2 linked regions of the Novosphingobium sp. G106 genome follow. The protein of the gene in region 1 interacts with the protein of each later gene in a pairwise test. Links are inferred from orthologs where the notes say so. Each region holds a gene or a part of one and is shown on either strand. Other genes may lie near its edges.

What was found.
Region 2: the proteins of KRR38_RS03075 (region 1) and KRR38_RS20350 interact in binary tests that used the Escherichia coli proteins (3 or more experiments, as listed by UniProt). The link is inferred for Novosphingobium sp. G106 from one-to-one orthologs.

What each region holds. Positions count from the first base shown.
Region 1 is NZ_JAHOOZ010000001.1:645,420-659,864, forward strand. Bases 5,687-8,915 are described here. They hold KRR38_RS03075 (sensor histidine kinase KdpD), read left to right. Parts: upstream 5,687-6,054; coding sequence 6,055-8,715; downstream 8,716-8,915. Other genes in these bases: kdpC (potassium-transporting ATPase subunit KdpC), read left to right, coding at 5,687-6,044; KRR38_RS03080 (response regulator), read left to right, coding at 8,712-8,915. Outside these bases: KRR38_RS03045 (potassium transporter Kup), read right to left, coding at 1-1,091; KRR38_RS03050 (hypothetical protein), read left to right, coding at 1,225-1,503; kdpF (K(+)-transporting ATPase subunit F), read left to right, coding at 1,608-1,697; potassium-transporting ATPase subunit KdpA, read left to right, coding at 1,710-3,413; potassium-transporting ATPase subunit KdpB, read left to right, coding at 3,428-5,440; more of kdpC, read left to right, coding at 5,451-5,686; more of KRR38_RS03080, read left to right, coding at 8,916-9,401; KRR38_RS03085 (alpha/beta fold hydrolase), read right to left, coding at 9,398-10,399; KRR38_RS03090 (TonB-dependent receptor), read left to right, coding at 10,619-12,988; KRR38_RS03095 (esterase-like activity of phytase family protein), read left to right, coding at 12,978-14,444. UniProt on the Escherichia coli protein: Member of the two-component regulatory system KdpD/KdpE involved in the regulation of the kdp operon. KdpD may function as a membrane-associated protein kinase that phosphorylates KdpE in response to environmental signals.
Region 2 is NZ_JAHOOZ010000001.1:4,233,344-4,247,278, reverse strand. What follows is about bases 1-2,719. They hold KRR38_RS20350 (PTS sugar transporter subunit IIA), read left to right. Parts: upstream 1-988; coding sequence 989-1,450; downstream 1,451-2,719. Other genes in these bases: KRR38_RS20335 (cell wall hydrolase), read left to right, coding at 2,480-2,719; KRR38_RS20340 (DUF1491 family protein), read left to right, coding at 1,917-2,258; KRR38_RS20345 (PaaI family thioesterase), read left to right, coding at 1,425-1,910; hpf (ribosome hibernation-promoting factor, HPF/YfiA family), read left to right, coding at 309-875; dnaQ (DNA polymerase III subunit epsilon), read left to right, coding at 1-290. Also shown: more of KRR38_RS20335, read left to right, coding at 2,720-3,097; xth (exodeoxyribonuclease III), read right to left, coding at 3,134-3,910; KRR38_RS20325 (iron-sulfur cluster assembly accessory protein), read right to left, coding at 3,918-4,250; KRR38_RS20320 (YdiY family protein), read right to left, coding at 4,301-5,290; KRR38_RS20315 (CBS domain-containing protein), read right to left, coding at 5,368-5,796; KRR38_RS20310 (hypothetical protein), read left to right, coding at 5,927-6,223; KRR38_RS20305 (ferredoxin), read right to left, coding at 6,283-6,666; KRR38_RS20300 (thioesterase family protein), read right to left, coding at 6,663-7,094; KRR38_RS20295 (DUF2497 domain-containing protein), read right to left, coding at 7,123-7,629; KRR38_RS20290 (TolC family outer membrane protein), read right to left, coding at 7,635-9,161; KRR38_RS20285 (protein-L-isoaspartate O-methyltransferase), read right to left, coding at 9,164-9,769; KRR38_RS20280 (fumarate hydratase), read left to right, coding at 9,953-11,479; KRR38_RS20275 (hypothetical protein), read left to right, coding at 11,552-12,001; KRR38_RS20270 (histidine kinase), read left to right, coding at 12,114-12,887; KRR38_RS20265 (LytTR family DNA-binding domain-containing protein), read left to right, coding at 12,880-13,605; KRR38_RS20260 (UrcA family protein), read right to left, coding at 13,689-13,935. UniProt on the Escherichia coli protein: Seems to have a role in regulating nitrogen assimilation.

The sequences.
Region 1 (14,445 bases):
TTGAAGCCGAGCACGAGCAGGACGACGAGCACCAGCAGGCCCCAGTTGACCAGCGGTACGTAGATCTGACCCGCCGCCTTGGCGCTGGTGTGGGTGATGCGCAGTCGTGGCAGGAAACCGAGCTGGACGGCCTGTTGCGACACCGAATAGGCGCCGGTGATCACCGCCTGGCTGGCGATGATCGTCGCGAAAGTCGCGAGGATCACCAGCGGCAGCCGCGCCCAGTCGGGCGCCATCAGGAAGAACGGATTCTCTACGGCCGCGGGGGTGTGCAGCAGCAATGCCGACTGGCCGAGATAGTTGAGGAGCAGGCAGGGGAAGGCGATCCACAGCCAGGCGACGGTAATTGCCTTGCGGCCGAAGTGGCCCATGTCGGCATAGAGCGCCTCGGCACCGGTCACCGCCAGCACGACGGAGCCCAATGCCAGGAAGGCTAGCGCGGGATCGATCAGGAAGAAGTCCAGCGCGTAGGCCGGGCTCAGCGCCAGCAGGACTTCGGGCGCGCGGGCGATGCCCATGATGCCGAGCACGGCGAGAACCGCGAAATAGACCAGCATGACCGGGCCGAACAGCTTGCCGACCGCCGCCGTGCCGCGCGACTGGATCATGAACAGGCCGATGAGGATCGCGACCGAGATCGGCAGGACGAGCTGGGCGAAGCCCGGATGGACGATCGTCAGCCCCTCGACCGCCGAGAGTACCGAGATGGCCGGGGTGATGATCGCGTCGCCATAGAACAGCGCGGTCGCGATCACGCCGAGCATGGCGATGGCCGGAGTCCAGCGCGTCACGCCCAGCTTGCTGCCGATCAGCGCGAGCAGCGCCAGGCTGCCGCCTTCGCCTTTGTTGTCGGCGCGCATGATGACGAGGACGTACTTGATCGTGACGATCAGCAGCATCGTCCAGAAGATCAGCGAGAGCACGCCGAAGACGTGCGCCTTGTCCACGGTCAGTGGGTGGTGGCCGATGAAGCTTTCCTTGAGCGCGTAGAGCGGCGAGGTCCCGATGTCGCCGAAGACGACGCCGATCGCGCCGATCGCCAGCGCGGGGAGGCTTTCTGAATGGGCGTGATGCCCGTCGGTCTGGTCCATGATCGGCAGCTAGGAGCGGCCCGGCCGCCCTGCCACGGATTTTACGCTTTCTTTATGCCGGGCGCCCGCATTCCCCATGGAAGCTTAACGCGCATCCGCCCCACATCGCCCCTGCAACGAGAAGGCAAGTGCGGTGCGCAAGATACGACACAGACTGGAAAGCAGTGAGCGCTGGTGGGCGGCGGAGATCGTGCTGCGCCTGATAGGCTTGGCGCTGCTTGGCGCCTGCGCGGTGCTTAGCCGTATTGTCCTCCGCCTGGTCGGCCATCCACCGCCGCATCAGGGCTCGCCGGCCGAGTTTGCCGTCGCTGTGCTCGCTTTCGTCTGCCTGACGAGCGGGCTGGCGCTGCTGTTCGAAGGCCCCGGCCTGTTTCGCCTGCTGCCGATGCCGCCGCGCGCGCTCCTGACATGAGGACAACCCGATGAACGATCTGATCTGGCTCGCCGTGCTCGGCGGGCTGTTCCTGCTGACGCTCGCCTACGTGCGGCTCTGCGACAACGCTTGAGGAGCCATAGATGACCCTATCCCTGACACTCGCCGGGCTCACTGCGGTGGGCCTTCTCATCTACCTCGTGGCCGTGTTGATCCGGCCCGAGCGGTTCTGACGGAGCCCCGCCATGACAATCCAGGGCTGGATGCTCATCCTCCTGTTCACCGCCATCACCGTGGCGCTCGCCAAGCCGATGGGGCTGTGGCTTTTCGCGGTCTACGAAGGCCGGCGGACGCCATTCCATGCCATACTCGGCCCGGTCGAGCGTGGCTTCTACAAGCTTGCCGGCATCGATCCCGCCGCCGAGCAGGGCTGGCGCCGCTATGCGGTGCACATGCTGCTTTTCCAGGTGGCGACCCTGCTGTTCACTTACGTCATCCTGCGCTTCCAGGACCTGCTGCCGATGAACCCGCGAGGGCTCGCAGGCCTCAGCCCCGACGGCGCGATGAACGTGGCGATCAGCTTCACCACCAATACCAACTGGCAATGGTATTCGGGCGAGGTAGCGCTGTCGAACCTCAGCCAGATGCTGGGGCTGACGATCCATAACTTCCTCTCGGCCGCCACGGGCATCGCCATCGCCTTCGCGCTGATCCGCGGCTTTGCGCGGCGCGAGACCAATGGCATCGGCAACTTCTGGGCCGATATGACGCGCATCACTCTCTACGTGCTGCTGCCGATCTGCCTGCTTTATGCCTTCTACCTGATCGCCAGCGGCGTGCCGCAGACCTTCGCCGCCTCGGTCGACGCGACCACGCTCGAAGGCGTCAAGCAGTCGATCGCGCTCGGCCCGGTCGCCTCGCAGGAGGCGATCAAGATGCTCGGCACCAATGGCGGCGGCTTCTTCAACGCCAACTCGGCGCATCCCTTCGAGAACCCGAGCGCGTTGACCAATCTCGTCCAGATGCTGTCGATCTTCGCAATCGGCGTCGGCATGACCTGGGTCTTCGGCAAGGCCGTGGGCAACACGCGCCAGGGCTGGGCGATCCTCGCCGCGATGATGACGCTGTTCCTCGCGGGCACGGCGATCACCTATTGGCAGGAGGCCGCGGGCAATCCGGTGCTGCATCAGCTCGGCCTCGCCGGCGCCAATATGGAGGGCAAGGAAGTACGCTTCGGCGCGGCCGCCTCGGCGCTGTTCGCCGTGGTGACGACCGATGCGTCCTGCGGCGCGGTCAACGCGATGCACGACAGCTTCACCGCGCTCGGCGGCATGATCCCGCTGTTCAACATGCAGCTCGGCGAAGTGGTGATCGGCGGCGTAGGCGCGGGGCTCTATGGTTTCCTGCTGTTCGCCCTGCTGGCGATCTTCGTCGCCGGGCTGATGGTCGGCCGCACGCCCGAATATGTCGGCAAGAAGATCGAGAGCCGCGAGGTCAAGTTCGCGGTGCTCGGGATCGCCGTGCTGCCGCTGATGATCCTCGGCGGAACCGCGCTCGCCTCGGTGCTGCCGGCAGGGCTCGCGGGGCCGCTCAACAAGGGCCCGCACGGCTTCACCGAGATCCTCTACGCCTTCTCCTCGGCAACGGCGAACAACGGTTCGGCCTTCGCCGGGCTGACCGCGGGCACGCCGTTCTACAACGGCCTCCTCGGCGTCGCGATGTGGGTCGGGCGGTTCTTCATGATCGTCCCAGCGCTCGCCATCGCCGGCAGCCTCGCGGCGAAGAAGGTCCACCCGGCCTCGGCGGGCTCGTTCCCGACGACCGGCCTGCTCTGGGTCGGGCTGCTCGTCGGCATCATCCTGATCGTCGGCGGACTGACCTTCCTGCCCGCGCTCGCGCTCGGCCCGATCGCCGATCATCTCGCGATGATCCGCGGCCAGCTCTTCTGACAGGTATCACGGACATGACCACGACTTCCGTATTCTCGGCGAACCTGATCGGCCCGGCCGTCGGCGACGCCTTCCGCAAGCTCAATCCGCGCGAGCTGGTGAAGAACCCCGTGCTCTTCACCACCGCCGTGGTGGCGCTGCTCCTGACCGTGCTGCTGGCGATCGGCGCGGAGCCGCTGCCGATCGCCTTCCAGCTCCAGCTCATCGTCTGGCTCTGGCTGACCGTGCTGTTCGGCACTTTCGCCGAAGCGCTGGCCGAAGGGCGCGGCCGCGCCCAGGCCGCCTCGCTGCGCGCCGCCAAGGCCGACCTCGTCGCCAAACTGCCTTCGGGCAAGGTGGTGCCCGCCTCGCAGCTCAAGCGCGGCGATGTCGTGCTGGTCGAGACCGGCGACCTCATCCCGGCCGATGGCGAGGTGATCGAAGGCGTCGCCTCGGTCAACGAAGCGGCGATCACCGGCGAAAGCGCGCCCGTCATCCGCGAGGGCGGCGGCGACCGCTCGGCCGTGACCGCGGGCACGCGGGTGATCTCGGACTGGATCAAGGTCCAGGTGACGCAGGAGCCCGGCCAGGGCTTTCTCGACCGCATGATCGCCCTGGTCGAAGGCGCCGAGCGGCAGAAGACGCCCAACGAGATCGCGCTGACGATCCTGCTCGTCGGCCTGACGATCATCTTCCTGATCGCCGTCGGCACGATCCCGGGCTTCGCTTCATACGCCAGCGGCGGCGTGCCCGTGGCGATCCTCGCAGCGCTGCTGATTACCCTGATCCCGACGACGATCGCCGCGCTGCTTTCGGCCATCGGCATCGCCGGCATGGACCGCCTTGTCCGCTTCAACGTGCTCGCCAAGTCGGGCCGCGCGGTCGAGGCGGCGGGCGACATCGACGTGCTGCTGCTCGACAAGACCGGCACGATCACCATCGGCGACCGCCAGGCGAGCGAGTTCCGCGCGCTGACCGGCGTGGCCTCCGACGAACTGGCGCACGCCGCGCTGCTTGCCAGCCTGGCCGACGAGACGCCCGAGGGCCGCTCAATCGTCGTGCTGGCGCGCGAGAAGTACGGCATCGCAACGCGCGAGCTGGCGGCCGGGGTGGAGATCGTTCCGTTCACGGCGCAGACCCGGATTTCGGGCGTGAATGTCGCCGGACAACTCACCCAGAAGGGCGCGGTCGACGCGATCCTGCGCGCCAACCCCGATGCAGCGTCCTCGCCGGCCGCGGCCGAGCTGCGTCGGATGACCGAGGACATCGCGCGCTCGGGCCAGACCCCGCTCGCCGTGGCGCAGGACGGCCGCCTGCTCGGCATGATCGCGCTCAAGGACGTGATCAAGGCCGGCGTGCGCGAACGCTTCGCCGAGCTGCGCCGCATGGGCATCCGCACGGTGATGATCACCGGCGACAACCCGCTGACCGCCGCGGCGATCGCCGCCGAAGCGGGGGTCGACGATTTCCTCGCCGAAGCGACGCCCGAGGACAAGCTCGCGCTGATCCGCAAGGAGCAGCAGGGCGGGCGGCTCGTCGCGATGTGCGGTGACGGCACCAACGACGCACCCGCGCTGGCCCAGGCCGACGTCGGCGTGGCGATGAACACCGGCACCCAGGCCGCGCGCGAGGCGGGCAACATGGTCGATCTCGACAGCGACCCGACCAAGCTCATCGAGATCGTCGGCCTCGGCAAGCAGATGCTGATGACGCGCGGCGCACTGACGACCTTCTCGGTGGCCAACGACGTCGCGAAGTATTTCGCGATCATCCCCGCGATGTTCGTCGCGCTCTATCCAGGGCTCGGCGTGCTCAACGTCATGGGGCTGGAATCGCCGAGCAGCGCCATCCTCTCGGCGATCATCTTCAACGCGCTGATCATCCCCGCACTGGTGCCCCTGGCGCTGCGCGGGGTGACCTACCGGCCGATCGGTGCCGGCTCTCTGCTCGCGCGCAATCTAGCGATCTACGGCGTCGGCGGCCTCGTCGCGCCCTTTATCGGCATCAAGGCGATCGACCTCGTGGTCGGCGGCCTTGGCCTCGCCTGAGGACAGGACAATGCTCAACGACTTCACTTCCGCCATCCGCCCCGCGCTGGTGCTGACCCTGCTGTTCGCCGCGCTGCTCGGCCTTGCTTATCCGGCGGCGATGACCGGGATCGGGCAAGTGATCTTCCCCGCCCAGGCCAATGGCAGCCTGATCGAGCGGAACGGTCAGGTCATCGGCTCCGAACTGATCGGCCAGACCTTCACCGGTCCCGCCTATTTCCACGGCCGGCCTTCGGCCGCGGGCAAGGGCTACGACGCCATGGCGTCGAGCGGCTCCAACCTCGGCCCGACCAGCCAGGCGCTCGCTGACCGCGTCAAAGGCGATCTGGCTGCGTTAAAGTCATCAGGTCTTCCCGTCGCCCCTGACCTGGTGACCACCTCCGCCTCGGGGCTCGATCCCCATGTCAGCCCCGAGGCGGCTCTCTACCAGGTGGCGCGCGTGGCCGCGGCGCGTGGCCTGCCCGAGGGTGAGGTCCGCGAGCTCATTGCAAGCCGTACCGAGCACCCGCTGCTCGGCTTCATCGGCGAGCCGCGTGTCAACGTGTTGCTGCTCAATCTCGCTCTCGACTCGATGGCTCACAAAGGCGCACAAGCGGCCCGATGAACGGGCAATCATGAACGACGAGCCGCGACCCGATCCCGAGGCCCTGCTGCGCAGCGCTGCGCAGGAGGGCCTCGGCCGTCTCAAGGTCTTCCTCGGCGCGGCGCCGGGCGTCGGCAAGACCTATGAGATGCTCGGCGAGGCGGCGGCGCGGCGCGATGCCGGCGTCGATGTCGTCGTCGGCGTGGTCGAGACCCACGGCCGGGCCGAGACCGAGGCGCGGCTGCACGGCTTCGAGATCGTCCCGCGCAAGCTGATCGAGCATCGCGGCCAGGCGCTCGGCGAGCTCGATATCGACGCGGTGCTCGCGCGGCGCCCGCAACTCGTGCTGGTCGACGAACTGGCCCATACCAACGCGCCGGGCAGCCGGCACGACAAGCGCTATCAGGACGTCGAGGAACTGCTCGCGGCGGGGATCGACGTATATTCGACGCTCAACGTCCAGCATCTCGAAAGCCTGAACGACGTCGTCGCCTCGTTCACCAAGGTGCGCGTGCGCGAGACGCTGCCCGACCGGGTGATCGAGAACGCCGAGGTCGAGATCGTCGATATCCCGCCCGACGAACTGATCGAGCGGCTGCGCGAGGGCAAGGTCTACGTTCCCGAGGAAGCGACCCGCGCGCTGGGCAACTTCTTCTCGAAGTCCAACCTCTCGGCCCTGCGCGAGCTGACCCTGCGCCGCGCGGCGCAGGCGGTCGATGCACAGATGCTCGACTATATCCGCGCCAATGCCATCGCCGGCGCCTGGGCGGCGAACGAGCGGCTGGTCGTCGCGGTCAGCGAGCAGCCGGGCGCGGCCGAACTCGTCCGCGCCGCCAAGCGCCTGGCCGATGCGTTGCGCGCGCCCTGGACCGCGGTGCATATCGAGACCGCGCGCGCGGCAACCTTCAGCGATGCCGAGAACGCCCAGCTCGCCGCGACGATGCACCTCGCGACCCAGCTCGGCGCACAGGTCGCGAGCGTTCCGGCGGAGAGCATCCTAGAAGGGCTCCAGCGTTTCACTGCGGAGGCGAGGGCGACTCAGCTGATCGTCGGCAAGTCGGCGCGCTCGCGCTGGTTCGAGCTGCGCCACGGCTCGGTCGTTGATCAACTGGTGCGCGAAACGCCGGGCATCGCGGTCCACGTCCTGCCGATGGCCGAGACGGTGCGGGCGGCGGTTCGGCCCAAGGTCGCTATCGGAGCCTGGGGCAAGCCCGAAGGCTATGCCGTGTCGCTCGGGTTGACGGTGCTCGTGACCCTGCTGGGCATCGCGATCTTCGGCCGTGGCAGCATTACCAACGTCGGTCTGCTCTATCTGCTCCCGGTGATGGTGGCGGCGACACGCTACGGCGTCAGGACCGGTGTGGTCGCCGGCCTGCTCTCGTCGCTGAGCTACAACTTCTTCTTCATTCCGCCGACCCACACGTTCACGATCCAGGACCCGCAGAACATCATCACCGTGCTGGTGCTGCTCGGCGTGGCCGTGGTGTCGAGCCAGCTCGCCGCGCGCGTGCGCGAGCAAGCGCTGCTGGCGCAGAGCAGCGCGGCCCAGAACAGCGCGCTCGCCGGCTTTGCGCGGCTGCTCACCGGGATCAGCCGCCGGGATGAACTGGCCGAGTTGCTCTGCGCCGAGATCGGCCGGCTGCTCGATGTCAGGGCGGTGGTGTTGATGAACGGCACCGACGGGCTCGAGATACGCGCGGCCAATCCGCCGGGAGACGAACTGGAGATGCTCGATATGGCGGCGGCGCGCTGGGCGTCCGAGCAGAACCAGCCGGCCGGCCGGGGCTCGGACACGCTGACCGCCAGCGAATGGCTGTTCCAGCCGATCTCGGCCGGGGGCAGAGCGCTTGCCGTCTTCGGCCTCGCCCGCGACGATGCACGCGCGCCGATCCGTTCGGACCAGCTGCCGCTGCTGCTCAGCCTGCTCGACCAAGCCGGGCTTGCGCTCGAACGCATCGCGCTCGAAGGCGAAATGGCGCAGCTTTCGCAGATCAAGGAGCGCGATCGGCTGCGTCATGCGCTACTCTCGTCGGTCAGCCATGACCTGCGCACGCCGCTGACCACGGTGCTGGGCATGCTGCGTGAGCTGCGACCGAGCTCGCCCGACCAGGCCGAGCACCTCGCCACCGCCCGCGCCGAGGCCGAGCGGCTGCACCGCTTCGTCGGCAACCTGCTCGACATGGTGCGGATCGAGGCGGGCGCGCTGCACCGCACGACCGAGCCGATCGACCTTGCCGAAGCCGTCGCCAGCGCGACGCACGACCTGCGCGGCGCGCTGCAGGATCATCCGGTGAAGCTCGCCATCGCGCCCGACCTGCCCTTCGTCATGGCCGACCCGCAGCTGTTCCACCATTGCCTGATCAACCTGATCGAGAACGCCGCCAAATACGGCAATTCCGGCTCGCCGATCGAGGTTGCGGCGCGGCGCGATCCGCAGGGCCTCACCTTGACCGTGATGGACGAGGGCCCAGGTCTGCCGCCAGGCGAGGAGGCGCGGCTGTTCGAGACCTTCACCCGGATCGAGGGGTCCGACCGCAAGGGCGGCACCGGCCTCGGCCTCGCCATCGTCAAGGGCTTTGCCGAAGCCATGGGGCTGACCGTATCCGCGGCGAATCGCACCGACCGGCCTGGCGCCTGTTTCTCGATCCGCTTCGACGCCGCGCATCTGAAGACGAGCTGGAGCGAGCAATGAGCCGGCAGGTTACCGTCCTCCTGGTCGAAGATGAGCCGGCGATCCGGCGCCTGCTCCATGCCGGGCTCGCCCGCGCCGGCTACAAGGTGGTCGAGGCGGGGACGGGGCGCGAGGCGCTGTCCGCGCTCCATATCGACAAGCCCGACATCGTCCTGCTCGACCTGGGCCTGCCCGACCGCGACGGGCTGGAGCTGATCGGCCTGATCAAGTCGGCCGGCACTGCCGTTGTTGTCGTCTCGGCGCGCGATGCGACCGAGCAGAAGGTCACCGCGCTCGATCTCGGCGCCGACGACTACGTCACCAAGCCGTTCGACACCGAGGAAGTGCTCGCGCGCATCCGCACGGCGCTGCGCCACAAGCTTTCGACCGATGCCGAGATGCCGGTGGTGGCGGTGGGAGCGATCGAGATCGACCTGGCCGCGCGCATTGTCCGCAAGGCCGGTGAGGAGGTCCATCTGACCCCCAAGGAATACGGCTTCCTCGCCGAACTGGCCAAGCGACCGGGCAAGGTCGTGACGCATAGCCAGCTTCTCCACGCGGTCTGGGGCGCCGGGCACGAGGGCGACGTCGAGTACCTGCGCGTCGCCGCGCGGGCGATCCGGCGCAAGCTGGAGGACGATCCCTCGGCCCCCTCGATCCTGCGCAACGAGCCGGGAGTCGGCTACAGGCTGATCGTCAGCCGTTAGGCGCGGACGACATCGATCACGGCCTGCGCAAAGGCCTGGGGCGCTTCCTGCGGCAGGTTGTGGCCGATCCCGCCGGCGATCGTCCGGTGCTCGTAGCGGCCCGTGAACTTGGCAGCATAGGCGCTGGGGGGCGGATGGGGTGCGCCGTTGGCGTCGCCTTCCATCGTGATCGTCGGCACGGCGATCGCCGGCGCGGCGGCAAGCTGCTGCTCGAGGCTGGCGTAGCGCGTCTCGCCTTCGGCCAGGCCCAGCCGCCAGCGGTAATTGTGGATCACGATCTCGACATGGTCCGGGTTGTCGAAGGCGGCGGCGGAGCGATCGAAAGTGGCGTCGTCGAAGGCCCATTTCGGCGAAGCCAGCCGCCAGATCAGCTTGGAGAACTCGCGGCGGTATTTCGTATATCCGGTGCGACCGCGCTCGGTCGCGAAGTAGAACTGGTACCACCATTGCAGTTCGGCCTCGGGCGGCAGCGGCTGGCTTCCCGCCGCCTGGCTGCCGATCAGGTAGCCGCTGACCGAGACGAGCCCGTGGACGCGCTCGGGCCAGAGCGCCGCAATGATGTCCGCCGTGCGCGCACCCCAGTCGAAGCCGCCGAGCACGGCGCTGCGGATCTTCAGCGCGTCCATCAGCGCCAGCACATCGGCGGCGAGCGCGGCCGGCTCGCCGTTACGCTTGGTGTCGGCTGAGAGGAAGCGAGTCGTTCCATAGCCGCGCAAGTGAGGGATGATGACGCGGTGGCCCTTGGCGCTGAGGATCGGCGCGACTTCCTCGAAAGCATGGATGTCGTAGGGCCAGCCGTGGAGCAGGATGACGGGTGGGCCGGCTGCCGGTCCATATTCGGCATAGGCGACTTCGAGCAGGTCGGTCCGCACGGTCTTGAGCGGCGGCATCGCGGGAGGCGCCGCCACAGGCTGGGCCAAAGCCGGTGTGAAAGGGATCGAAGCGGCGATGACTGCGGCGCTCATCACGCGGCGGCGACTCAAGTCGAAAGTGGACATGGCAGGGCTTTACCGCACCATGCCGGCGCGCGCAGCCTAATAGGCGTCGCAACCGCTACGCCGCGACGGTCCTTGCCGGCAAACCAATAATATTTGTCCAGATTCTGACCGTTGTAGCGGAACTGTCATGGACGCGTGAAATAGGGCCACTCGAGTCAACACAGGGCGCCGGGGGACAACCGTCCTTTCGGCGCCTTTGTAATCTTTCGGGGGGTCTTGATGTTGAAGAAGTCCGTGTTCGCCTTGACGGTTGCCAGCTGTCTCACCCTCGCGACGACTGCCAGGGCGGAGGATGCTTCATCCGCAGACTCCGCCACCACGGAATCCGGGGACATCGTCGTCGTCGGCAGCGGCGAGACCCGCTCGGTATCAACTCTCCTGCCGTCCAACTTCGACGTGCTGCCGCCGGGCACCAGCATCCAGAAGGCGCTGAACTTCCTGCCGGGCGTGAGCGCGCAGTCGATCGACGCGCTGGGCGTCAACGAACAGTCGCTGTCGCTGCAGGTGCGCGGCTTCAGCACGACGCACCTCGGTTACACGCTCGACGGCATGCCGCTGGGCGACGGCGCCTACAACAATTACAACGGCCTCACGATCAGCCGTGCGCTGATCTCCGAGAACCTCGGCCGGGCCGATCTCGCGACCGGCATCGCCGGCCTCGGCATCGCCTCGACCAGCAACCTCGGCGGCGCGCTGATCTATACGAGCAGCGATCCGAAGAAGGACCTGGGGCTCAAGATCAGCCAGACGGTCGGCAGCGAGAACAGCCTGCGCACTTTCGCGCGGATCGATACCGGCGAGCACGGCGGTTTCTCGGCCTATGTCTCCGGCCAGTACACCGAGCAGGACCTGTTCGTGAATCAGGGCGCGGGCAAGAAGTCCACCGGCAAGCAGTTCAACGGCAAGGCGCAGTACGAGTTCGACGGCGGCAAGATCACCGGCTTCGTCGACATCTCGCGCACCAACCAGGCCGACGACGCCTATTTGTCGAAGGAAATGCTCGGCCGGCTCGGCTACGACTGGGGCGGCTATGCGCCGAACTGGAATGCCTACCTCGGCGTCGCCGCCTGCACGGTGACCACGACGCCGATCAAGTGCGCCGCTGCGCCGGCGCCGCAGAAGAACGCCGACGTCACCTACACCAACGGCCAGATCCTGCGTAACGACGAGCTGTTCTACGTCGCCGGCGACTACAGCTTCACCAAGAACCTCAGCGCGCGGGTGCAGGTCTATCATCACGCAGACAAGGGCGCGGGCAACAACTTCATCACCGGCCTGTCCAACCAGGGCACGACCTCGACGGCAGACGACCTGCCGGTCCAGATCCGCGACACGCGCTACACGATCGACCGCACCGGCGTGCTCGGTAGCCTGAGCTGGCATGTCGGCTTCAACCACTTCGAGGCTGGCTTCTGGATCGAGGACAACACCAGCAGCGCCGCGCGCTATATCCGCACCGATGTGACCGGTCCGATCGATCTCGGCCATTTCCTGGGCGGCCAACCGTCCACGGCGCAGTGGGTCCAGGAGACCAAGTGGAAGACGCGGCAGTTCTACGTCCAGGACACCATCTCGCTGCTCGATGACGCTCTGAGCTTCGATTTCGGTTTCAAGAGCACCTATGCACGCTCGGATGCCACGGCGCTGCCCGGCATTTCCGTCACGCCGCCGCCGGCTTCGACCCAGTTCGCGACCGGCTCGTTGACCGCCAAGGACAACTTCCTGCCCGAAGCGGGTCTGCGCTGGAACGTCGGGGGCGGCCACGAACTGTTCGCCAGCTACGCGGAAAACATGGCCATGTATCAGGGCGGCTTCAAGCTGGGGCCGCAGTCGGTCACCCAGACCGTCTGGAACGCCCAGGGAAGCACGCTGAAACCCGAGACCTCCAAGAGCGTCGAAGGCGGTTACCGCTTCGTGAGCAATGCTCTGCAGGTCTCGCTGTCTGGCTACTACGTGAAATTCGACAACCGTCTGCTGCAGTACAATCCCTGCCCGACGAACCTCCAGCAGAACCCGGGCTGCGGCAACTCGTTCCACAACGCCGGCAGCGTCACCAGCAAGGGTGTCGAGCTCGGCGTCCTGTGGAAGCCGGCGCCGTGGCTGAGCTGGTACAATTCGGCCTCGTTCAACAAGTCGACCTACGACCAGAACCTGGTCTGGAGCCTCGGTACGACCACGGCGATCCTGCCTACCGCCGGCAAGCAGCAGGTGGATACGCCCAAGCAGATGTTCAGCAGCGTGGTCAGCGTGAAGTACGAAGGCTTCTCGGCTTCGGTCCAGGGCAAGTATACCGGGCGGCGCTACTACACCTATACCAACGACCAGAGCTTCGGCGGTTATGCCACGGTCGACCTCGGCCTCGGCTATGACTTCGGCACGTTCGGCCCGCTGAAGGGCGCGAAGCTGTCGCTGAACGTGACGAACCTGACCAACAAGCGCTATGCGTCGAACTTCGACAACAGCGTGTTCGCGCCGAACGATTCCGGCTCTGTCGCAGGCGGCGATTCGAACGCCGTTGCCGGCGACGTCCTGGTGTTCCACTCCTCAGCGCCGCGGCAATTCTTCGGGACGCTCAGCGTTGATTTCTAAGCATCTGCGCGCCTGCGCGCTGGCGCTGTTGTGGCTCTTCCCCGCCTTTGCCGGCGCGGAAGAGCCTATAACCCGGCCGAATATCGACCACGCCGCCGGCGCGCGCAGCGTCACGCTGCATGGCCAGACTTTCGTCGATCAGGGGCTGGTCGGCGCCAGCCGGCTTCCGGCCGATACGGTCGATTTTCTCGGCGACACGCTCGGGTCTTTTTCCTCGCTGCAGATCGCTCCGGGGAGCTGGAAGCGGGTAGGGGACCACTACGAAGGCGTGCTCTGGACGCTGCCCGATCGCGGGCGCAACGATCCAGGCGCCAAGCTGTTCTTCGACTATGCGGCGCGGCTCGAGCGTTTCCGCGTCAGCTTCGCCCCGAGCGACGGCCGGTTCACGCTCGTTCCTGACGGCGGGTTGAAGCTGCGCGATTTCCGCGGCCGGCCGTTCACCGGCGCCGATCCGGGCGCGGGCACCTTGACGGAGAGGGGCATCCTTCTGCCGGCACCGGATCAGGGCCTGGGCAGTGGCAAGGTATCGCTCGACGCGGAATCGCGGCAGTTCAAGCGCGACGGCAGCTTTTATGTCGGCGATGAATATGCGGCCAACGTCTACTATTTCGACCCGCACGGCCGCTTGAAGGGCGTGATCCGTCCCCCCGAAGCGATCGCCCCGCGCCGCGGTGGTCATCCCGCTTTCGGTTCGCTGCAGCCGCCCGAAAGCGGCCGCCGCAACAACCAGGGCGTCGAGGGCATGTCGCTGTCTCCCGATGGCCGCACCTTGTTCGTGGCCTTGCAAAGCGCTCTCGTGCAGGACACTGCAACCGGCAATGCCGCTGGCCGGACCGACATTCGCGTGCTGGCCTACGACGTGAGCAGCGTGCCGACACCGGCGCAGCCGACCGCGCACTACGTGATGCAGTTGCCGGCCTACAACGACAAGGGCGACGGCGGCGCACCCAATCGCACGGCTGCGCAGAGCGAGATCCGCGCGCTCGACGGCCACCGGTTCCTGATGCTCTCGCGCGATGGCGCGGGCGTCGGCGCCGCGGACAAGGCCCCCGTCGTCTACAAGTCCATCCTGCTGGTCGACGTCGCCGGTGCGACAAATCTTGCCCGCAGCGAATACGAGACCGGCACCGCATCGGTGCTGCAGGATCCGGCAGGAACGGCGCTGCGGCCGGGCATCGTGCCGGCCGAATGGACCGAACTGGTGAACATGCTCAATCCCGTGCAGCTGGCGCGTTTCGGTCTAACCATCGAAGCCTTGTCGGAGAAATGGGAAGCGCTCGATCTCGTGCCGGTGCTCGAGCCCGACCATCCGGCCGACTATTTCCTGCTCGTCGGCAACGACAACGACTTCATTGCGCGGCACTGCCGGATGTCGGGACAGACCTGCGATCCCGATTTCGATAACGACAACCGGATATTGGTCTATCGCTTGAGCCTGCCCACATCCTTGAAGTGAG
Region 2 (13,935 bases), 3.6 Mb from region 1 along the record:
TATCGCTCGACGCGCTCTGCACGCGTTATGGCATCGATCGCAGCCACCGCACCAAGCACGGTGCGCTGCTCGATGCCGAACTGCTCGCCCAGGTCTATGTCGAGCTGCGCGGCGGACGGCAGATCGGGCTCGAGCTGGCGGCCGATCGGCGCAAGGAAATCGTCACGGTGATGACGGTCCGCACCGACCGCGTGTTCCGCCCGGCCCGGCCACACGCCGCCAGCGAGGCGGAACTCGCTGCGCATGCCGAGTTTATACAGACTCTCAAGGCTCCGCTCTGGAGTACCTAGCCCAAGAGGAGATGGACCATGGAAATCCGCGTATCCGGTCATCAGATGAACACGGGCGAAGCCTTGCAAGTCCACGCCAGCGAGCGGTTGACCAATGTGGTCGACAAATACTTCGCCCGCGCCTTGTCCTCTCAGGTGACTTTCGGGCGCGCGCCGGCCGGCGCTTTCCGCTGCGATATCGTTACCCATGTGATGCAGGGCCTCGTGCTCAAGGGAGCGGGCATCGCGCAGGACGCGCATATCGCCTTCGATCAGGCGACCGACAAGATCGACAAGCAGCTGCGCCGCTACAAGCGCCGGCTCAACGACCGGCATGAACAGAGCACTTATGCGCTGAAGGAAGAGGAAGCCGCCTACGTCATCTTCGAGGAGCCGGCCGACGATCATGCGGAAGTGACCGCCGATGCGCCGGTGGTCATTGCCGAGACCAAGGTGGACGTTCCCGAAGCGACGGTGTCCGACGCGGTGATGATGCTCGACCTGCGCAACACCAACGCCCTGCTTTTCAAAAACGCTGGAACCGGCAAGCATAATATGGTTTACCGCCGCGGCGATGGCTCGATCGGCTGGGTCGAACCGTCCTGACGCTCGCAAACGCGCTTGCTTTCCAGATCGAAAGAGGCTTGGCACCCGGGGCGACCCGGGCTCAGGTTCGTACATCATCTGGCAACTGGTGCTGGACTATTGTTTGATTGCTAATGGGATCTCTCTTCACCATCCTGCCCGAAGCCGTCGGTGCCATTCGCGCCGATAGCAAGCCGGCAATCCTCGGACAGCTCGCAGACCGTTTCGCCACGGTCTATGCGCTGGACCGTTCGGACGTGCTCGCCAAGCTGCAGGAGCGGGAGAAGCTGGGCAGTACCGGCTTCGGCCGCGGCGTCGCCATACCGCACGCCCGGCTCGCCGGGGTGAACCGTCCGGTCGCGGCGCTGCTGCGGCTCGAGGCGCCGGTTGCTTTCGATGCGGCCGATGGCCGGCCGGTCGATATCGTCTTCGGCCTGCTCTCGCCCGAACATGCCGGAGCGACCCACCTCCACGCGCTCGCGGCGATCTCGCGGATGATGCGCGACGAGGAAATGCACGCGGCGCTGACCCAGGCACCGGGTCCGGAAGCGATCTACGGCCTGATCTGCAATGTCATCGACCGCGACGCCGCCTGAGGCCCGCGATTCAGGCGCGACACTTCACTGGCGCGCGCTCGAAGGGCTCTACGCCTCGGCACCCGTGAACCAGCTCTTCGCGTCCAGCCTTGAGATCACCGAGGAAGGCTACTCGCGGATCATTTTCCAGGTCGAAGAGCGCCACTACCATGCTGCCGGCGCGGCGCATGGCACGATCTATTTCAAGATGCTCGACGATGCGGCCTTCTATGCGGCGAATACGCTGGTGACCGACCGGTTCCTGCTGACGACCTCGTTCAACCTCCATTTCACCCGGCCCGTGCGGATCGGACAGGTCGTGGCCGAAGGGCGCTGGATTTCGGGCCGGCGGCGCGTGCTCGTCGCCGAATCGCGGCTGATCGACAGCGAGGGCGAGGAAATCGGCCGCGGCACCGGCACGTTCCAGCGTTCGCGTATCTCGCTCTCGGGGCTCGCCGGCTACGCCCAGGCGCTGCGTTGAGCTGACATGGAAGGGCGGCTCCCTGCGCATCTCGAAGCCGCGGCGCTGATTCGCCAGACTCAGGCCGAAGGTGGCTTCGCAGCTGTGTTGCAGAAGGGTGAAAGCGAAGCGGGAACGATTTTGCTCGTTCTGTGCGAAAATGACACAAATGCGCGGGTCTACGAGCGCATGCCGGCCCCGGATGGTGACCGAAAATGGACCCTTTCGAGGTCTCAAGATGATGAAAATAAAGCGGAATTCGGAGAATATCTGACCCGTCGTGGCGCCCAGGACCGAGACTTGTGGATCATAGAGCTGGACATCGCGCAGGGGGAACGACTCATCGGATTGCCTGTGCCCACAAGTTGACTCTCGGCTGAACGGGCAACATGGGGACCGCTCACGGTCGCGCAGGCGGCGGGGACGGCACTAAGGCCGCTCCGGCAAGCACGCAGACGGGGGGCAGCCGGCAGGACGCTCCGAACATCTAACGTCGCTCGCGGCGGTTCGGTTCCTTCTGCGCGGGCGCGTTCACCGCACCCGAATTTGAAATAATGAAGTCCAAGTTATATCCGGCCAGCACGTTTGCCGTGGCCGCGACTCTTTTTACTGCCGTTGTCAGCGCCCAGGGTTCGGGCGCGGTCGCTCAGGACACGCTGTCCGGGCCGGCCAAACAGGAAACCCTCTCCACGATTTCCCGGCCCATCGTCCAGCCGCTGCCCGCCGAGGCCCAGGAGGTTCTCTCCACCGGACCCGCGCAGAGCGACGATGCTGCTGCCGCTACCGCCTCTGTCGGCGGTTCGCTCGCCGAACTGGTTGCGGAGCAGACCCAGCCCGAAACGCTCTCACCCGAAATGCGCTGCCTCGCCGGCGCCATCTATTTCGAGGCCAAGAGCGAACCCCTGCCCGGCCAGCTCGCCGTCGGCCGGGTCATCGTGAACCGGTCCAAGTCGGGCCGCTTCCCCGCCTCCTATTGCGGCGTGGTCTACCAGCCCTCGCAGTTCTCGTTCATCCGCGGTCGCGCGATGCCCGCGATCAACACCGCCTCGCAGGACTGGCACGAAGCCGTCGCCATCGCGCGCATCGCCGATGCGGGTTCGGTGCGCAGCCCGGCCGAGGGCGCGCTGTTCTTTCACGCTGCACGCGTCTCGCCCAGCTGGCGGGCGACCCGCATCGCGCGGATCGGCAATCACGTTTTCTACAGGTGACGATGGATCCTCCCCGGGCCTAGCTCGGGGAGGGTCTTACTCGCTGATCTGCACCCAGACGGGTGTGTGATCACTGGCCTTCTCGCGGCCGCGATATTCCTTGTCGACGCCCGCGGCGATCAGCCGATCGGCCACTTCAGGCGACAGCAGCGCATGGTCGATGCGGAAGCCATGGTCGCGCTGCCAGGCCCCGGCCTGGTAGTCCCAGAAGGTCCAGACGCCGCCGCGCGGATTGTGCAGGTCGAGCGCGTCGGTCCAGCCGTCGCCGAGCAGGCGGAAATAGGCATCGCGCGATTCCGGCTGCATCAGCGCATCGCTGGCCATCGCGGCCGGTGACCAGACGTCCTTGTCCTCGGGGATGACGTTGAAATCGCCGGTGATGATTGCCGGAACTTCCTCGGCGGCGATCTCGCGCATCCGGTCGCGCAGCCGCTCCATCCAGCGCAGCTTGTAGTCGAACTTGGGTCCGGGCTGTGGATTGCCGTTGGGCAGGTAGATGCAGGCGATGCGTAGGCCGAACACGTCGCATTCAATGTAGCGCGAATGCTCGTCTGTAGGATCGCCTTCGAGCCCGCGACGGACCTCTACCGGCTCGACGCCGTCGGCGAGGATGGCGACGCCGTTGAAGCCCTTCTGGCCGTGCCAGATCGCCTTGTAGCCGATCGCCTCGAAATCCTTGACCGGGAAGCCCTCGTCCTGGGTCTTGATCTCCTGCAGGCAGGCGACCGAGGGACGCGTCTCCTCCAGCCACTCGATCAAGCGCGGCAGGCGCGCCTTGATCCCGTTGATATTGAACGACGCGACTTTGATCATGCCGCGATCAGACCGAGAAACTCGAGCCGCAGCCGCAGCCGGCCACGGCATTGGGGTTCTCGACGCGGAAGGCAGCGCCGCCCAGCGATCCGACGAAATCGACGACGCAGCCGGAAACGAGGTCGAGGCTGACCGGATCGACCACCAGTCGCACGCCGTCGGTCTCGCTGACCAGGTCCTCGGCATCGGGCGCCTCGGCCAAGCCGAACTGGTACTGGAAGCCCGAGCAACCGCCACCCTCGACCGAAAGCCGCAGGATTGCGGGCTTGCCCGTCTTGGCGGCGATTGCCGCGACGCGGGCGGCTGCCGAGGGGCTCAGAGTCAGGCTGGGTGCTTCCATGCGCCGGATGTAGGGACTCAGGCCGCCCCGGGCAAGCGGCAGGCTCGTGCCTAGAAGCTGTAGACGAAGGTCGCGCGGCTCTGCGTGTTGAGTTCCGCCGTGCCGACCGGCGGGTTGCGCTCGTACTGGACGTTGTACGAGAAGCGCGCCTTGAGATTGCCGATCAGCTTGGTATCGAGCGCGGTATTCGCGACGACGTTGCCGTCGGCGCCTTCGATATAGACCGCGGTATTCTGCGTCAGGCTAAGCGTGGGCGTGACCCGCCAGTTGAGATTGAGCGATCCGCGGCCGGCGATGCGCGAATGAATGCCACCACCGTCGACTTCGTCGATCCGGCGCAGCGCCGGTCCGCCTTCCAGCTCGAGCTTGACCCGCGCCCCGTCGAGCGCCCGGTAACCTAGCCCGCCGCCGAGCGTGTAGCGATTGTCGTAACCGGCAAAGGTGTCGTGCTCGTACTGGGCCAGGCCATAGGCATAGGTGCGTTCCTGGAAGCGGTAGCTCGGCTGCCAGGCAGCGAAGACCCGTTCGGTCGTGGTCTCGCCGTTGGTGCTCTGCACGTCGGCACGGGCGGACAGCTTGTGCGTCCAGTCCACCCCTTCGCGCTTGAGATCCAGCGCACCCAGCATGCCGAAGCTGCTCGAGGTGCCGGTCGAACGCGAGGCTCCGGCCTCGATTTCGCCCTTCCAGTTAGACAGCGCCGAGGCGGTGCGCAGCTTTTCGATTTGCTCGACCTTGGCCTGCGCGGTCTGGACGGCGACCTGGGCGTGCCAGGCCTGCTCGCGTTCGTCGATCTCCTGCCTGGCTTCGGGCGCGGCCTGGCGGGCGACGGCGAAGACGCTAGCGATCGTCGTGGCGTTGCCCTTGGCGATCGCGATCTCGATCATCTTGCGGATGCCGGGATCGAGCGGCGCCGTGCTGGCCGCGCTGGCGGCATCGCCCGCCGCTTCCGGCCCACGATTGTCGGCGGGCGTGTCGGCGGCGGAGGCGGTATAGGGAAGGGCGGCGAAAACGACGGTCAGCCAGCGGGCTTTGGCGAGCATGCAGTTCCTCTTTCGCTGGATCGCGGCATGACAAAAGATTGTGGCGATAGCATGCTGGCGGGTCTCTTCCGCGACGTTCAGGCGGTCTGGATATAGGTCCTGAGCGCTTCGGCTTCGCTTTCGATGTGTTCGATGCGGGACTTGACGAGATCGCCGATCGACACGAGGCCGAGCATTTCGCCGTTCTGAACCACCGGCAGGTGCCGGATGCGCCGCCGCGTCATCAGCGACAGCGCGGCCAGCACCGTGGTGTCGGGCTCGACAGTCACCGCCGGGCTTGTCATTACGTCGCGCAGCTTGCGGTCGAGCATGGCGGGGCCGAGCGACTGCAGCTGGTAAATCACGTCGCGTTCGGAAAAGACGCCGACGATCTTGCCCTTCTCCATCACCGGCATCGCGCCGATGCGTTTCCCAGCCAGCAGCGCGACTCCCTCGCGTACGCTGGCATCGGCTTCGCAGGTGATGATGGTGCCGGCCCGGCCTTCAATCAGGCGCCCGATGGTCATGGCTCGTCTCCCGGAGCTTGGGCAGGCACTATGCCATAGCTCAAGCATTTGCGCCAGTTCATCGCGCCGCAGCCCCGCAGGGCAGGTTCCCTGCTTGCGAACATCCTGCCAAAGGCGCAAGGCGGCTGCGATGATTCCGCGCTCGCCTCTCGACGATCCCGAGACCGCCGCCTTCGCCTGGGCGCGGTTCAGGCGGCTGATGTGGCTGATGCTCAGCGTGACCATCACCATAGTGATCGGCGCCTGCGTGCTGCTCTACCGCGAGAACGGCTTCGTCTCGATCCATTTCTACATCGCGACCGCGCTCGGAATCGGTTTCATGATGCTGCTGATGTCGGCGCTGATGGGCCTGGTTTTCCTGTCAAACGGCACCGGTCACGATGATGCGATCGTCGATCCGTTTGAGGACGAGCACCCTAATCCCTAGAGCGATTTCGAGCCGGATGGAATCATCTGGCGACTCGGAAATCGAGGTAAAACAAAAACCTAGAGCGCCTCCGCTCTGGGCGGATTGAGCCGGTATTCCTCGACCGGCACGCCGCCGATCACGTGTTCCAGGATGATCCGTTCGAGCACCTCGGGCGTGCAGCCGTGATACCAGACGCCCTCGGGATAGACCACGGCGACTGGCCCGGCCATGCAGACGCGCAGGCATGAGACCTTGTTGCGCAGCACGCCGGCCTTACCGCCCAGCCCGAGTTCGTTGAGCCGGCGCTTGAGGAAGTTCCAGGCCTCGATCCCGGTCTCACGATCGCAGCACTTGGGCTTTTCCGGGTCGGCGCAGATCATGATGTGGCGCTGGGTCGCGAAGCCGCCGAGAATCTCGAGGGCGCGTTCGGCCTGGGCCACGACTTCCGGGCTGTCGTTCATGACTTCAATGCCCAGGCCTGGAGGCTTTCGCGGACCGCGGCTGGGATTTCATTGGGCTGGCCGCCGGCCGTGCTGACCATCGTCACCTCGGCGAAGGCGATCAGCCGCTCCTGCTGGGTGACGAGCTGGAGGAGCCTATAGCTGGTCCGCCCGAGCGGTCCCGCGGCGACATGCATTTTCAGCGGATCGGGAAAATAACTCTGGCCGAGGAATTCGACCGCCATGCTGACGACCATGACCGAGAGCTCGCCACGCGCGCCGTGGTCGCCGGCTGCGCGGTGATAGCGCACGCGGCCTTCCTCGAGCAGCCCGACCAGCGAGACATTGTTGATGTGCTGGTTGACGTCGAGATCGGCGAACCGGGTCTCGATGCTGCAATGGAACGGATAGCGCGCCGGATCGAGCAGCGCGGGATCGGGTTTCGGCATCGGTCTGTCGGTATCGGCTGGCGGGCAATCAGCCCTTCTTGCCGACGATCCTGGCGATCTCGCTCGCGACCATGCGCTCGACCATCTGCGGCAGGTTCTTGTCGAGCCATTCGGCCAGCGCAGGGCGCAGCAGCTCGCGCGCCATGCCTTCGAGCGAGGTTTCACCCGAACGCACGATCTGCGGCGGCACGCCGGGTTCGGCCAGCATGGCCAGCGCGGCCAGCGATTCCTGCATCGATACGCGTGCGGCATCGGTCAGCAGCGGCGATTCGGGCCGTTCGTCACCGTCGTCTTCGGTCATGGCGAACTCGCTTTCGCTGCCGAGGTCGAGCACGTCTTCCTCGTCGAACAAGGCCTCGTCATCAGCCGCCCGGTCCTCTTCGAGGTCCTTGGCCTGATGCACGGCAGGCGCGACGACGCCCTGCGTCTCGCGCTGGCGGCGCTGTTCGTCGGCGCCGGCGCGGTTGTCGCGCGCGATCACCTTCTTGATCGATTCGAGAATTTCCTCGACCGTCGGTTCAGCAGTTTGACGCATCGCGGTTATTTACCCCCCCCTGGGCATTCGTGTCGGGCGCACCAGTATTGGTAGACTGAATCGTAGCCCCCCTCAGTGCCATGAATCTCGCCGTCTTGGGGCTTGGTGTCAACGGTTCGCGTGGATTGGGGCTTCGGCGCGGCATCGTCGTCCCAGTCGAACCACTTTCCGCGCACGCGCTTGTAGTTGACGCCGGGGTCGTAAAGCGTCCCGCCATCGAGCCCCAGATCCTGCGCTTCGGCCCTGCCCATGGCCGCTAGCATCGCGAAGCCGGCGACATAGGCGTTGCGCCTTGCGGTGACGAGGCGGACGCTGGCCGAGAGCAGTTCCTGCTCGGCGTCGAGGATGTCGAGGATCGTGCGGTTGCCGACGCTGTTTTCGGCGCGCACGCCCTCCAGGCTCAGCCGTGCCGCATCGACGGCCGACTGGTTGGAAACGATAAGTTCGTTCGAGGCCTGCCACGCGGAATAGGCCGACCGGACCTGCGCGATCAGGTTGCGCTCGGCGGCGATCTCCTGCTCCATGGCGGCGCCTTCGAGGGCCTGGGCCTGGCGGCGCTGGGCGGCGGGACGGCCGCCCTGGTAGAACGGGACCGAGGCGCGCAGGCCGACCTGGGCGGTCGTCTCGTGCTGGGTGAAGGCAGCCGCGGCGCCGCCGGCACCGCCCAGGGTACCGAAATAGTTGTTGTAGGTGCCCTGGCTGAAAGCCTGGACCGTCGGCAAGCGCCCTGCCCCTGCTACCTTCACGTCATAGGCCGCCGCCTTGCGCTGTTCGCGCGCGGCAAGGAGGTCGGGATTTTCGTCCAGTGCCTGCGTTACCGCTTCCTCGGCGCTGGTGGGCAAGCCGGGCAGCGGCGGCGGCGGATCGAGCGCGCCCGGGGCTTCGCCGACAAGGCTGATATACCGTTCGCGCGCTGCCACCAGGTTCGCCTCGGCCGTGCGCGTATCACCGCGGGCCAGCGCCAGGCGGGACTGTGATTGCGCGACGTCGGTACGGGTGAGGTCGCCGATCTCGAACCGGTCGCTCGTGGCGCGCAGATTGACTTCGAGAACCTGGACGTTGCTGCGGTTGAGGCCAACCACCGCCTCGTTCAGGATTACGTCCATATAGGCCGCCACGACCTGGCTGAACACCGTGCTCTCGGTGCCGCGCAGCGCTGCCTGGCCGGCCACGACGCGGGTTTCCGCCGCCTTCACGCCGTTGCGCACCGATCCGCCCGAATAAAGCGGTACCGACAGCGAGACGGTGCCGTTCAGGTTGCGATCGGGCGCGGTGAAGTTGTTGGCGCTCTTCTGGATGAATTCGGTATGCGTTGCCTGCCCGGTCACCGATGGACGGCCGGCAGCCTTCTGGATCGGCACGTCCTCGTCGGTGGCGCGCTGGCCCGCGCGGGCCGCCTGCAGCGTCGGGTTCGTGTTGTAGGCGGCGACGAGCGCGCCGCGCAGGTCCTCGGCTGCGGCGGGCCCGGCGGCGGGACTCGCCAGCAGGGCTGCTCCGGCCAGCAGCCGGAGGCGCAGGCCGGTTTGCGGCACGTTCAGAAGCTCCAGCGCTTCGGTGCAGCGAATTCGGGAAGGACGGGGATGCCGATCTCGGCGAGCGGCAGCAGTGCGACTTCGCCCGCAGCCTTGCGGCCCGCGGCCAGCCGGGTCACGCTGCGCAGGACGAGCCCGGTAACGATGCGGCCGCCCTCGGCGAGCTGCGTCGCGAGCGCGCCAGGCAGTTCCTCGATCGCGCCATCGACGACGATCAGCGTGTAGGGACCGTTTTTCTTCTTCGCCGAGACATCGGCGGGATCGGCCGCTTCGAGCGAGCCGACGAGCGGGCCGAGGAGCGCGGCGAGGTAGCCGTTAGCGTCGCCGATTAGCAGCGCCTTGTCCTCGGCGCTCGGCTTGGCCTCGCTCAGCATCATGCCCTGGACCAGCGGCGCGGCGAGGAAGCGGCCCTCGCCCAGCGGCACGGCGCGGTCGATATAGGCGGCGGCCTTTGCCGCCTCGGGAACGAAGTCTTCGCGCGGGACGCGCGCCATGGCGGCGAGCACCCAGGGCTCGTTGACGCCGCTGGTGCGCAGCTGGCTGTCGATCATCGCACGGCGGGCCGCTTCTGACGCAGCAGCAGCGGGGCGGTTCTCGGTCAAAGTCATCAAATGCAAATCCCTCATGCGCTGCCGAAGCCCGACCAGTACCTTGCAGCGGCCCCCCGGTAGCGCGGTGGCACGCTAATAGGCGAAGGCTGCAAGCTCGCCAAGCGCTTTGACGGAGCGTCCCGGTGGGCTTATGGCGGCCCGGATTTCTGCCCGCACGGCTGCAGCATGGGGATACGCATAATGGCTGAGATGGTCACCATCCGTGAAGAAGACCTGATCGAAAGCGTCGCCGACGCGCTCCAGTACATCAGCTATTTCCACCCGATGGACTATATCCGCGCGCTGGGCGAGGCCTACGAGGCCGAGCAAGGCCCGGCCGCCAAGGACGCGATCGCGCAGATCCTGACCAACAGCCGCATGTGCGCCGAGGGCCATCGCCCGCTCTGCCAGGACACGGGCATCGTCAACGTCTTCATCGAATGGGGCCAGAACTGCCGGCTGGAATCGGACCGTTCGCTGCAGGACGTCGTCGATGATGGCGTGCGCCGGGCTTACAACCACCCTGAGAACAAGCTGCGCGCCTCGGTGCTGGCCGATCCCGCCTTCACCCGCCGCAACACCAAGGACAACACCCCCTGCGTCCTCAGCGTCAGCATGGTGCCGGGCAGCAAGATCTCGGTCGACGTCGCAGCCAAGGGCGGCGGCAGCGAGAACAAGTCGAAGTTCAAGATGATGAACCCGTCGGATTCGATCGTCGACTGGGTGATCGAGATGTTGCCGCAGATGGGCGCCGGCTGGTGTCCGCCGGGCATGCTGGGCATCGGCATCGGCGGCACGGCCGAACATTGCGTCAAACTCGCCAAGCAGAGCCTGATGGAACCGATCGACATGGGCCAGCTCAAGGCGCGTGGCCCGCAGAACGATCTCGAAGCCATGCGCATCGAGATCTTCGACAAGGTCAACGCGCTGGGCATCGGCGCGCAGGGGCTGGGCGGGCTTTCGACGATCCTCGACGTCAAGATCCTCGACTGGCCGTGCCATGCCGCGGGCAAGCCCGTCGCGATGATCCCCAATTGCGCCGCGACGCGCCACGCGCATTTCACGCTCGACGGCTCGGGTCCGAGCTATCTCGAGACGCCGAAGCTCGAGGAATGGCCGCAAGTGCAGTGGACGCCCAGCAAGGAGGCCAAGCGGGTCAATCTCGACACGCTGACCGCCGAGGAAGTTCAGGCCTGGAAGCAGGGCGACCGGCTGCTGCTCAACGGTAAGATGCTCACCGGCCGCGACGCTGCGCACAAGCGCATCCAGGACATGCTGGCCAGGGGCGAGGCGCTGCCCGTCGATTTCAAGGGCCGCGTGATTTACTACGTCGGCCCGGTCGATCCGGTGCGCGACGAGGTCGTCGGCCCCGCCGGCCCGACCACGGCCACGCGCATGGACTCGTTCTCCGACATGATGCTCGATCTCGGCCTGCTCGCTAGTGTCGGCAAGTCCGAGCGCGGCCCGGCGGCGACCGAATCGATCGCCAGGCACAAGTCGGCCTACCTGATGGCGGTTGGCGGCGCGGCCTACCTCGTCGCCCGCGCGATCAAGAAGGCCGAAGTCGTCGGTTTCGCCGATCTCGGGATGGAAGCGATCTACGAGTTCACGGTCGAGGACATGCCGGTGACCGTCGCGGTCGATAGCGAGGGCAGCAACGTCCACAAGCTCGCGCCGTTGGTCTGGCAGGACAAGATCGCCAAGGAAGGCCTGCTCCAGCCGAGCTGATTCGACGAGCGTCCCAGGCGGATCGACCAAGCGGCTGGCGCACCGGCCGCCTGGCGGGCTATTTGTCGGGCAATGAACGACAACACCGCCCAGCGCCCGCGGGTCCCGCCGCGGCTGGTCCTGGCTTCGATCGTGGGCCTCTGGGCCTGCTATTTCGTGCTGACGACGCTGCGCGGCGCGCTGCTGGGTTACGACCTCAGTTGGGCCTTCCTCTCGCGGCGGCTGGTCGTCACCTTGGGCTCGATGGCCGTGACCGCGGCGCTCTGGCCGCTGCTGGCGCTGCTCGCGCGCTGGCCGCTATGGCGGCGGGCGAGCCTGATGCTGATGGCCGCACTCCCCGTGGCCCTGCTCGCGACGATGATCAACAGCTGGGCCTTCGCCGACATGGACCACGAGGCGAAGCAGCAAGAACAGCGGCAAAGCGTCAATGTGCTCGATGACGGCGAAGGCAATGTCGTCGAGATACATGGGGGGGCATGTTCGCGTGCGCAGCGACGACGGCTCGGTTGTCGAGGTGGGTGATGGCAAGCTGGTCGTGAATGCCAGCAAGGGCGCGGACAGATCACCTCCTGTCCCGCCCTCGCCTCCTTCACCCCCCTCGCCTGCGGTGAATTCACCGGCGTCCCCGCCTCCGATGACTAAGGCGCAGACCTTGCCGGCCAAGGAGAAGAATTTCTGGGACGAGTATGCCGACATGGCGCTCGGCCGCTATTTCCTGCTGGTGGCCTGGATGGCGCTCTACCTCGCGCTCGAAAATGCCCAGCAGGCGCGCGCGGCAGAGCGCCGCGAGGGCGAGTTCCGCCGTGCCGCGCAGGCGGCCGAGCTGCGCTCGCTGCGTTACCAGATCAACCCGCACTTCCTGTTCAACACGCTCAATTCGCTGTCGGCGCTGGTGCTCACCGGCAAGCCGGCGGAGGCCGAGCGGATGATCCAGACGATCGCCACTTTCTACCGCCGCAGCCTGGCGGGCGACCCCACCGGAGACCTGCCGCTGGCGCAGGAGATCAAGCTCCAGAAGCTCTATCTCGAGGTCGAGGCCGTTCGCTTTCCCGAGCGACTGCGGACGGTGTTCGAAGTGCCCGACGAACTCGCCGACGTGCTGGTGCCCGGCATGATCCTGCAGCCGCTGGTCGAGAATTCGATCAAATATGCCGTGGCCGCCACCAACCGCCCGGTGACCGTGACCATAGCCGCGCGCGCCGAGGCCGGCGGGCTTACAATATCGGTCAGCGACGACGGACCCGGAGCGGGCGCGATCTGGCAGGACGGTTGCGGCATCGGCCTCGCCAATGTCCGCGACCGGCTGCAGGCGCGTTTCGACGGGGCGGCCAGCCTCGACGCCGGCACCGCGCCCGAGGGCGGGTTCAGGACCGTGATCCGCCTGCCGCTTCAGCACCGCGATGGCTGAGGCGCTACGCACCCTGATCGTCGACGACGAGCCGCTTGCGGTCGAGCGGCTGCAGATCGTTTGCGCGGGCCTGCCCGGCATCGCCGTGGCCGGCACGGCGAGCGACGGCGGCGCGGCCTTGCGGCTGATCGCCGCGCTGGCGCCCGATCTCATCCTGCTCGACGTGACCATGCCCGAGATGGACGGCCTCGCCCTCGCCCGTACCCTCGCCGCCCAGCCCTCGCCGCCCGCGGTGATCTTCGTCACCGCGCACGACGGTTTCGCGGTCGAAGCCTTCGATCTCGAGGCGGTCGACTATGTACTCAAGCCGGTGGCGCCCGAACGGCTGCAGCGCGCGATCGCGCGGGCGCTGGCGCGTCGGAACGACGGCGAGAAGACCAAGGGTGAATGGCTCGAGGAATTCTGGGTGCCCCACCGCTCGGAACTGCTGCGCATCGCGGCGGTCGACATCGACCGGATCGATGCCGAGCGCGACTATGTCCGGCTGCATGTCGGCGAGGCGAGCTATCTGCTGCTCCACACCGTCTCGGGACTCGAAGCGCGGCTCGATCCGGCGCTGTTCATCCGCCTGCACCGTTCCTGCATCCTGCGGCGCGACCGCATTCGGGGGCTGAAGCACGATGGGCTGGGGACCTGGTCGGCAGAGCTTGCCGATGGCAGCGCGGTACGGATCGGGCGGACCTATCTCGCGCGCGCCAAGGCCATGGCCGGGCGCTGAATCGGCGGGTGTTTGGTGAGCCCGGAGGGTCCCGCCGCCGGGCTCACCTTTTCGTGCGGGGCGGCCGTCCCCACGCGAACTTTTTAGCGGCGTGCCTCGCCATTGGCGCCGCCACCGCTGGCGGCAAATCGGTTGTTGCCGAGCTTGGCGGCGACCTGTGCGGTGATTGCCTGACGCGCATCGGCGATGCAGCCCGGGGTTGCACGGGTGAGCCTCGATCCGGTGGCCGGGTCGGACGTGCAGGCCTGTTCGGCCGCCGCGTCGATGCGGCTGCCGAGCTCGGCCTTGCCGGCTGCGGTGGTGAGATCGAGATCCTTCCAGGCGAGCTTG